DNA from 2 places in the Streptomyces marokkonensis genome. Region 2 is predicted to be linked to the other one. Evidence: riboswitches for the same ligand, from Rfam matches in the RefSeq annotation. Region 2 holds a riboswitch; the other holds the start of a gene.

Region 1 (4,898 bases), on a different contig from region 2:
GACGACGCGTACCGCGGCGGGAATCCGTCGGCGCGGCCGTATGCGGCGGTGCCGCGGAATCCGGAGCCCATGCCCGACGCCCCCCAGCCGGCGCAGCCGCAGCCGCAGCCGCAGAAGAAGACCGCGGGGCGTGACCTGGGTGCCGCGATAGGGGTGGGCCTCGGACTCGCCGCCGTGATCGTGGCGTCGCTGTTCGTCGTGAAGGCCGCCTTCGTCGGCGTGATCGTGGTCGCCGTCGTGGTGGGCCTTTGGGAGCTGACCAAGCGGCTCCAGGAGCGCAAGGGCATCAAGGCGCCCCTCGTGCCGCTCGCGATCGGCGGAGCGGCGATGGTGGTCGCCGGGTACGTCCGGGGCTCCGAGGGCGCGTGGGTCGCCATGGCGCTCACGGCACTGGCGGTCCTCGTCTGGCGGATGACCGAGCCGCCGGAGGGCTACCTCAGGGACGTCACGGCAGGCCTCTTCGCGGCGTTCTACGTGCCGTTCCTGGCCACGTTCGTCGCGATGATGCTCATGGCGGACGACGGCGCCCTACGCGTCCTGGTCTTCCTGATACTGACGGTCGTCAGCGACACCGGCGCCTACGCCGTCGGCTGGCGCTTCGGCAGGACCAAGCTCGCCCCGCGCATCAGCCCCGGCAAGACCCGGGAGGGCCTGCTCGGAGCGGTGGCGTTCGCGATGGTGGCGGGCGCGCTGTGCATGCAGTTCATGATCGACGACGGCAGCTGGTGGCAGGGCCTGCTGCTCGGCCTCGCGGTCGCCGTCAGTGCCACGCTGGGCGACCTCGGCGAGTCCATGATCAAGCGGGACCTCGGCATCAAGGACATGGGCACGCTGCTCCCTGGCCACGGCGGCATCATGGACCGCCTGGACTCGCTGCTGCCCACGGCGCCGGTGGTGTGGCTGCTGCTGGTGATCTTCGTCGGATCGGGTTGACAGCGTTCAGGTAGTCTGGAAGGGCCCGCATGGTCGCGGGCCCTTTCGTGTTTCCCCGCCCACGCGGGGGTTGTCCGGTGAGGTCTTCTGGCTTCGGCATGGCTCTGCCGTCGTCCCCGCATGAGCGGGGATTCGCCACAGGCCCGTCGTCATGAGGAGTTGTCCAACCGTGGCCCGTCCCGCCCCAGGTGAGCTCACCTTCGTCGCGCCCCGCGCAGCGAAGCGGCCGCCGCGGCACCTCGCCGACCTCACGCCCGCGGAGCGCAAGGAGGCCGTCGCCGCGATCGGCGAGAAGCCGTTTCGCGCGAAGCAGCTCTCGCAGCACTACTTCGCGCGGTACGCGCACGACCCCGAGCAGTGGACCGACATCCCGGCCGGCTCGCGTCAGGGCCTCCAGGAGGCGCTGCTGCCCGAGCTGATGACGGTCGTGCGGCATCTGTCGACCGACCAGGGCACCACGCGCAAGACGCTGTGGAAGCTGTTCGACGGGACGCTCGTCGAGTCCGTCCTCATGCGTTACCCGGACCGGGTGACCATGTGCATCAGCTCCCAGGCCGGCTGCGGCATGAACTGCCCCTTCTGCGCCACCGGTCAGGCCGGCCTGGACCGGAACCTGTCGACGGCCGAGATCGTGCACCAGATCGTGGACGGCATGCGGGCGCTCAGGGACGGCGAGGTCCCGGGGGGACCGGCCCGGCTCAGCAACATCGTGTTCATGGGCATGGGCGAGCCGCTCGCCAACTACAACCGGGTCGTCGGTTCCATCCGCCGTCTCACCGACCCCGAGCCCGACGGGCTGGGCCTCTCCCAGCGCGGCATCACGGTCTCCACGGTGGGTCTCGTCCCGGCCATCCACCGCTTCACCGGCGAGGGGTTCAAGTGCCGCCTCGCCATCTCGCTGCACGCGCCCGACGACGAGCTGCGCGACACCCTGGTCCCCGTCAACACGCGCTGGAAGGTGCGTGAGGTGCTGGATGCCGGGTTCGAGTACGCGGCCGCGTCCGGGCGCCGGCTGTCGATCGAGTACGCGCTGATCCGGGACATCAACGACCAGGCGTGGCGTGGCGACCGGCTCGGGCGGATGCTCAAGGGCCGGCCCGTGCACGTCAACCTCATCCCGCTCAACCCCACGCCGGGCTCGAAGTGGACCGCGTCGCGGCCCGAGGACGAGAAGGCGTTCGTGGAGGCGATCGCGGCGCATGGTGTGCCGGTGACGATCCGGGACACCCGAGGGCAGGAGATCGACGGGGCGTGTGGTCAGCTCGCCGCGAGCGAGCGGTAGCCTGACCGACGTCAGCACATCGTCGTACGACAACGACAACGACAACGACAACGACAACGACAACTCCACACGTACGTCATACGAAACCACATCTTCATATTCCGACAGGGGAGCGCCACAGCGCTGAGAGTGCGGCACCGGCCGCAGACCCTCCGAACCTGGCCCAGGTCATTCTGGGTAGGGAGATCGGTCACCACTCGAGCTGTTGCGCCCTGCCCGGGACCCTCGCCAGGGGTTCCGGGCGGGGCCGCGTCTTCTCCTGGTCACCCAGGAGGAATTCAGTGAGCATCACCAAGAAGGCCACCGTCCTCGCAGTCGGACTCGGCATGGTCGGCGGCCTGACCGCGTGCGGATCGTCGTCCGACGGCGACGGCCGGGGCGCCGGCGACTCCAAAACCGTGACCCTGGTCAGCCACAACTCGTGGGCCGTGTCGAAGGACGTCATCGCCGGCTTCGAGAAGAGCTCCGGCTACAAGGTCCGGGTCCTGGAGGACGGCGACGCCGGGCAGGCCGTCAACAAGGCCATCCTCACCAAGGACAACCCGCAGGGCGACGTCTTCTTCGGCGTCGACAACACACTGCTCTCCCGAGCCCTCGACAACGGGCTGTTCCAGCCGTACGAGGCGAAGGGCTCCGACCTGGTCCTCCCCGAGTACCGGGCCGACCGGGACAAGCACCGGGTCACGCCCGTGACCACCGGCGACATCTGCGTCAACTACGACAAGGCCTACTTCAGCGAGCACGGGCTGACCCCGCCGGAATCCCTCGACGACCTGGTCAAGCCCGAGTACAAGGACCTGCTCGTCACCGAGGACGCCGCCGGTTCCTCGCCCGGCCTCGGCTTCCTGCTCGGCACCGCCGCCGAGTACGGCGACGAGGGCTGGCAGGACTACTGGAAGAAGCTGAAGGCGAACGGCGTCCAGGTCGTCGACAGCTGGGAGCAGGCGTACAACGAGGAGTTCTCCGGCTCGTCCGGCGGCAAGAAGGCCAAGGGCGACCGCCCGCTCGTCGTCTCCTACGCCTCCTCCCCGCCCGCCGAGGTCATCTACGCCGACCCGCAGCCCACCACCGCGCCGACGGGTGTCGCCGCCGGCACCTGCTTCCGCCAGGTCGAGTACGCGGGTCTGCTGAGCAACGCCGGCAACCCCGAGGGCGGCAAGGCACTCCTCGACTTCCTCATCGGCAAGGAGTTCCAGGAGGACCTGCCGCTGAACATGTTCGTCTACCCGGTGCGGGAGGGCGCGCGGATCCCCGAGGCGTTCCGGAAGTTCGGGCCGCAGGCCGAGGACCCGCAGACCATGGACCCGGCGAAGATCGCCGACAACCGCGACCAGTGGGTCAAGTCGTGGACCTCACTCGTACTCAAGTGACCAAACGCCGGCGTCGCACGGGGAACGCGGCGCGGCCGGCCCTGATGGCCGTGCCCGTCGCGTTCTTCGCGGTGTTCTTCGCCTACCCCGTCGCCGCGATCGTCGCGCGCGGACTGGAGATCGACGGTTCCTGGCAGTTCGGGCGGATCGGGGACGTGCTCGTCCAGCCGGACGTACGGCACGTGCTGTGGTTCACCACCTGGCAGGCGCTGGCCTCGACCGCGCTCACCCTGCTGATCGCCCTGCCGGGCGCCTACGTCTTCGCCCGCTTCGACTTTCCCGGCAAGCAGGTGCTGCGGGCGGTGGTGACCGTACCGTTCGTGCTGCCGACGGTCGTCGTCGGTGCGGCGTTCCTGGCGCTGGTGGGGCGCGGCGGGCTGCTCGACGAGCTGTGGGGCGTACGGCTGGACACCACCGTGTGGGCGATCCTCCTCGCGCACGTCTTCTTCAACTACGCCGTCGTCGTACGCACCGTCGGCGGCCTCTGGTCGCAGCTCGATCCACGGCAGGAGGAGGCCGCGCGGATGCTCGGCGCCTCGCGGCTGACGGCCTGGCGGCAGGTGACCCTGCCCGCGCTCGCGCCGGCCGTGGCCGCCGCCGCGCTGATGGTGTTCCTGTTCACCTTCACCTCCTTCGGCGTGGTCCAGATCCTCGGCGGGCCCGCCTTCTCCACCCTGGAGGTGGAGATCTACCGGCAGACCTCCCAGATCTTCGACCTGTCCACGGCCGCCGTGCTGACGCTGATCCAGTTCGCCGCGGTGGCCGCCATCCTCGCCGTGCACGCCTGGACGGTACGGCGGCGGGAGACGGCCCTGCGGCTGGTGGACGCGGCCACGACCGCGCGCCGGCCGCGCGGCACCGGGCAGTGGGTCCTGCTGGCCGGGGTCCTGGCCACCATCGCCGTGCTGCTGGTGCTGCCGCTCGCCGTACTGGTCGAGCGGTCGCTGGGCGCACCCGGCTTCGGCTACTACCGGGCGCTGACCCGCGAGGACGGCGGTACCTTCCTCGTCCCGCCCATCGAGGCGATCGGCAACTCCCTCCAGTACGCCGTCGTGGCCACCGCCATCGCCGTGGTGATCGGAGCGCTGGCCGCCACCGCGCTCACCCGCCGCGACGCGGGCCGCTTCGTACGCGGCTTCGACGCGCTGCTGATGCTGCCGCTCGGGGTGTCCGCGGTGACGGTCGGCTTCGGGTTCCTGATCGCGCTGGACGAACCCCCGCTGGATCTCCGGGCGTCCTGGATCCTGGTGCCGCTGGCGCAGGCACTGGTCGGGGTCCCCTTCGTCGTACGGACCATGCTGCCGGTGCTGCGG
Region 2 (4,898 bases):
GAGTACGCCGTCGCCGAGGATCGCCCGTGCGGCGGGCACCGGCAGGTCGCCCTGCCCGAGGTGCAGCACGTCGGCGCGGGCGGTGTGGGCGACGTCCGCCCGGTCGTTCACGGCGAGGAGCTTGCCGTGGCGGGCGCAGGCGTCGGCGAAGACCGCGAGGTGCTCCAGCTCCTCCGCCGCCTCCATGCCCTTGTCACGCAACTGCACGATGTCGACGCCACCGGCCAGCACCGCGTCCAGGAACGAGGGCAGGTCGCCCTGGTCACGACGGGCGTCCGTGCACAGGTAGAGCCGGGCGTCGGCGAGCCGGGCTCGGGCGGTGGCGGTGTCGTCGGTGCCGGGCATGCTGGTGTCCCCCTGGGGTCTGGTGGCGTGCGGGCGGCGGACCGGCACGGCCGTCGGGGCCGTGTGCCGCGGCCCGCACGCCACGGTGGTGTGTCAGGTCAGACGGCGAGCGCCTGGGCGCGGCGCTTCACCTCCGTGCCGCGATTCTCGCTCAGCGCCTGCGCGGGGGTGCCGGGCAGGGTCTCGTCGGGCGTGAAGAGCCACTCCAGCATCTCCTCGGCCGTCCAGCCGTCGTCCCGCAACAGCGTCAGCGTCCCGACCAGGCCTTTGACGACCTTGTCCTCGTCGATGAAGGCCGCGGGGATGTGCAGCGCGCGGTTCTCGCCGCGGCGTACGGCGATGAGCTGGCCTTCCTTGATCAGCTGGCGTACGCGGGTCACCTCGACACCGAGCATCTCGGCGATGTCGGGAACGGTGAGCCAGGCAGGCACGAGAGCATCGGTCTTTGCGTCAATCTCGGTCACGACCCAAGCCTGCCATCTGGCACCGACAGTCGGAAGCCGGACCCGTCCGACCTGGGCCGGCGCACCCACCGGAGGGACTACGCGGTCGCCGCCTTCAGCGGCTTCGCCGGGTCGGCCAGCAGCCGCGGGTCCATCGTCGCGCCCGCCTGGATCAGACGTTTGCCCTGGGCCAGGTCCCGGGGACGGCCCACCGCCAGCAGGGCGACCATGCGGCCCTCGCGCAGCCAGCAGACCGTCCAGGCGGGCCCCGAGGGGTCCCCGCGCCACAGGGTGGCGTCGGCGTCCGTGTGGTGACCGGCGTACTGGACGAAGCGGCCGAACTGCTCGGACCAGAAGTACGGCACCGGGTCGTAGGCCGCCACGGCCTCGCCGCCGACGGCGCCGATGATGTCGGCGGCGACCGTGCGCGGCCCTTGGAGGGCGTTGTCCCAGTGGTGCACCAGCAGCCGCTCGCCGTAGCGGCCGGAGGGGAAGGAGGCGCAGTCGCCGACCGCGTGGACGTCCGGCACCGAGGCGCGCAGGCGGTCGTCGGCCAGGACCTCCCCCTGCGCGCCCAGGCCGATCCCGGAGCCGGCGAGCCAGGCGGTGGCGGGCCGGGCGCCGATGCCGACGACGACCGCGCCGGCGGGCAGCCGCGAGCCGTCGTCCAGGACGACGACGTGACCGGGCTCTCCCGGGCCGCCGGGCTCCACACGCTCCACGCGCGCGTGGGTGCGCAGTACGGCGCCCGCGTCGGCGTACCAGGTGGTCATCGGCGCGGCGACCTCGTCGGGCAGCGCGCCGGCGAGGGGCCGGTCGGCGGCCTCCACGACGGTCACGGCGCAGCCCGCCTCGCGCGCGGCGGTGGCGAACTCGGCGCCGATCCAGCCCGCGCCGACGACCACGACGTCGTGCTGCCGGGCGAGCACCGGGCGCAGCCGTTCGGCGTCGTCCAGGGTGCGCAGCAGGTGCACGCCGGGCACGCCCTCGGTGCCGGGGAGACGGATCGGTTCGGCGCCGGTCGCGAGGACGAGGACGTCGTACGGCACGGGCCCCTCGGAGGTGTCGAGTACGTGCTCCGCGGGGCGGACGCCCAGGGCCTCGCAGCCGAGCCGCAGGGTGATGCCGAGCGCCTCGAAGTCAATGTCGAAGGCGGAGCCCTCTGCCGTGCCGAGCAGGACGGCCTTGGACAGCGGAGGACGGTCGTACGGCTGGTGCGGCTCCGCGCCGATCAGGGTCACGGTGCCGGTGAAGCCCTGCTCCCGCAGGGCGACGGCGGTCTGCACCCCCGCCATGCCCGCGCCGACGACGACCACGCGGCGTTCCGCGTCCGCTTCCCGCACCCGGGCCCGCTCCTGCGTCTGCTCGCTCACGTGATCACCTTAGACACCGGCCCCTCGTCAGTCAGGGGTCGTGCGCGGTGACCTGCTCCACACCGCTCGGCCGTACGGGCCGTACGGGGCTGTAGGCAGGCGCGGGGCGACTCCCCTTACGAGTGCGACGCGCCGCGGGCTAGGCTGGCCGACGCAAGGCACTCGCGGGAGCCCGGACGCACCGGGCTGAGAGGGAGGCTGGCGGCCTCCGACCGTACGAACCTGATCCGGGTCATGCCGGCGAAGGGAGGGGCTGGACGCCCATGTCGTCACCGCCGCACACGACGTCACCCACGACGTCACGCACACCCGACGTCCTCGTCGTCGGGGGCGGGATCATCGGCCTGGTCACGGCGTGGCGGGCCGCGCAGCGCGGGCTCGGCACGGCCCTCGTGGATCCCGAACCGGGCGGTGGGGCCGCCCAGGTGGCCGCCGGGATGCTGGCCGCCGTCACGGAACTGCACTACGGCGAGCAGACGCTGCTCGCGCTGAACCTCGCCTCGGCCCGCCGCTACCCGGCGTTCGCGGCCGAGCTGGCCGACCTCACCGGCCACGACCTCGGTTACCGCCGCTGCGGCACCCTCGCCGTCGCCCTGGACGCCGACGACCGCGCCCACCTGCGGGAACTGCACGCGCTCCAGCAGCGCTCGGGTCTGGAGTCCGAGTGGCTGACGGGGCGTGAGTGCCGGCGCCTGGAGCCGATGCTCGCGCCGGGCGTGCGCGGGGGGCTCCGGGTGGACGGCGATCACCAGATCGACCCCCGGCGACTGGCCGGCGCGCTCGTGGCCGCCTGCGAACGCGCGGGCGTCGTCTTCCACCGGGTGTGGGCCGACCGGCTCACCGTCGGGCGTGGCGGTGAGCGGGCCACGGGTGTCGTCACGGCCGACGGCACCGCGCTTGAGGCCGGGCAGGTGGTACTGGCCGGGGGCAGCCTGAGCGGGCGGCTCACGGGCGTCCCGGACGACGTACTGCCGCCGGTACGGCCCGTGAAGGGGCAGGTGCTGCGGCTGGCGATGCCGCAGGCGCACGGTCCACTGCTGAACCGGACCGTGCGTGCCGTGGTGCGCGGCAACCACCTCTACCTGGTGCCCCGTCAGAGTGGCGAGCTGGTCGTCGGGGCCACCAGCGAGGAGCTGGGCTGGGACACCACGGTCACCGCGGGCGGCGTCTACGAGCTGCTGCGCGACGCCCACGAGCTGGTCCCCGGCATCACCGAGCTGCCCCTGACGGAGACCCTGGCGGGTCTGCGCCCGGGCTCCCCGGACAACGCCCCGCTGCTCGGCCCGACCGGTCTTGACGGCCTGCTGCTGGCCACCGGGCACCACCGCAACGGCGTCCTGCTCACCCCGGTCACCGGCGACGTCATGGCGGACGTCCTGACCACCGGGGAGCTTTTGGCCGAGGCACTGCCCTTCAGCCCCCTGCGCTTCGGCGCCGCCCCCGCACTCCCGGAACACTCGGAGCAGCCCGCATGAACATCTCCGTCAACGGCGAGCCGCGCGAGGTGGCTCCCGGTACCGCTCTGGACGCCCTGGTGGGCACGCTCACCGCGGCACCGTCCGGTGTGGCCGCCGCCCTGAACGAAACCGTCGTCCCGCGCGCGCGGTGGTCCGCCACGGCGCTGGCCGACGGCGACCGCGTGGAAGTCCTCACCGCCGTCCAAGGAGGCTGACCATGGCCGACGATCCCTTTGTCCTCGGCGGTACGACGTACGGGTCCCGCCTGATCATGGGCACCGGGGGGGCGCCCAGCCTCGATGTGCTGGAGCGGGCGCTGGTGGCCTCCGGGACGGAGCTGACGACCGTCGCGATGCGGCGCGTGAACGCCTCGGTGCACGGGTCCGTGCTGTCGGTGCTGGAGAAGCTGGGCATCCGGGTGCTGCCGAACACGGCCGGCTGCTTCACCGCCGGGGAGGCCGTCCTCACTGCCCGCCTCGCCCGCGAGGCCCTCGCCACCGACCTGGTCAAGCTGGAGGTCATCGCAGACGAGCGCACCCTGCTGCCGGACCCGATCGAGCTGCTGGACGCGGCGGAGACGCTGGTCGACGACGGGTTCACGGTGCTGCCGTACACGAACGACGACCCGGTCCTCGCGCGCAAGCTGGAGGACGTCGGGTGCGCCGCGATCATGCCGCTCGGCTCGCCGATCGGGTCGGGGCTCGGTATCCGCAACCCGCACAACTTCGAGTTGATCGTGGAGCACGCGCGCGTGCCGGTGATTCTGGACGCGGGGGCCGGTACGGCGTCGGACGTGGCGCTGGCGATGGAACTGGGGTGTGCGGGTGTGATGCTCGCCTCCGCCGTGACGCGGGCGCAGGAGCCGGTGCTGATGGCGGAGGGGATGCGGTTCGCGGTGGGGGCGGGAAGGCTGGCACGGCGGGCCGGGCGGATTCCACGGCGGCACTTCGCCGAGGCGTCGTCTCCTGCGGAGGGCCTGGCGGCGCTGGATCCGGAGCGGCCCGCTTTTCAGTGAGCCCGCGCAGTCCTGCCGTTTCGTCTCCCATCCACGCACCACCCGATTCCAGTCGGACAAGAGGTGGGCCTCGCTCGTGGGGGTTCATCGCCGCCGGCGGCCCGCCGCGCGTGGGAAGCGTCACAGGTCCGCTGCAGTACCGCCCCCGATCGCCGGCGGCGACGCCGGGTGTCCGTGGTGGCTCGTAGACTCGCTGCGTGGACACGACCCTTCAGGACCCCCTCGTCGGGCAGGTGCTCGACGGCCGGTACCGCGTCGAGGCGCG

What was found. A riboswitch is a leader RNA that binds a small molecule or an ion and turns the genes downstream of it on or off. The one in region 2 is predicted to bind thiamine pyrophosphate.
Region 1: linked by a shared signal. The riboswitch ahead of ABEA26_RS02655 (thiamine ABC transporter substrate-binding protein) and the one ahead of thiO (glycine oxidase ThiO) in region 2 are both predicted to bind thiamine pyrophosphate.

What each region holds. Positions count from the first base shown of each region.
Region 1 is NZ_BAABCQ010000006.1:53,191-58,088, reverse strand. Features, by position in the region: gene ABEA26_RS02665 (phosphatidate cytidylyltransferase) at 1-933, shown strand, start outside; gene rlmN (dual-specificity RNA methyltransferase RlmN) at 1,103-2,215, shown strand; TPP riboswitch at 2,312-2,417, shown strand; gene ABEA26_RS02655 (thiamine ABC transporter substrate-binding protein) at 2,497-3,585, shown strand; gene ABEA26_RS02650 (ABC transporter permease) at 3,561-4,898, shown strand, end outside.
Region 2 is NZ_BAABCQ010000077.1:26,927-31,824, forward strand. Features, by position in the region: gene thiE (thiamine phosphate synthase) at 1-345, opposite strand, end outside; gene ABEA26_RS20070 (Rv2175c family DNA-binding protein) at 444-809, opposite strand; gene ABEA26_RS20075 (NAD(P)/FAD-dependent oxidoreductase) at 887-2,161, opposite strand; TPP riboswitch at 2,316-2,427, shown strand; gene thiO (glycine oxidase ThiO) at 2,425-3,636, shown strand; gene thiS (sulfur carrier protein ThiS) at 3,633-3,833, shown strand; gene ABEA26_RS20090 (thiazole synthase) at 3,836-4,633, shown strand; gene pknB (Stk1 family PASTA domain-containing Ser/Thr kinase) at 4,831-4,898, shown strand, end outside.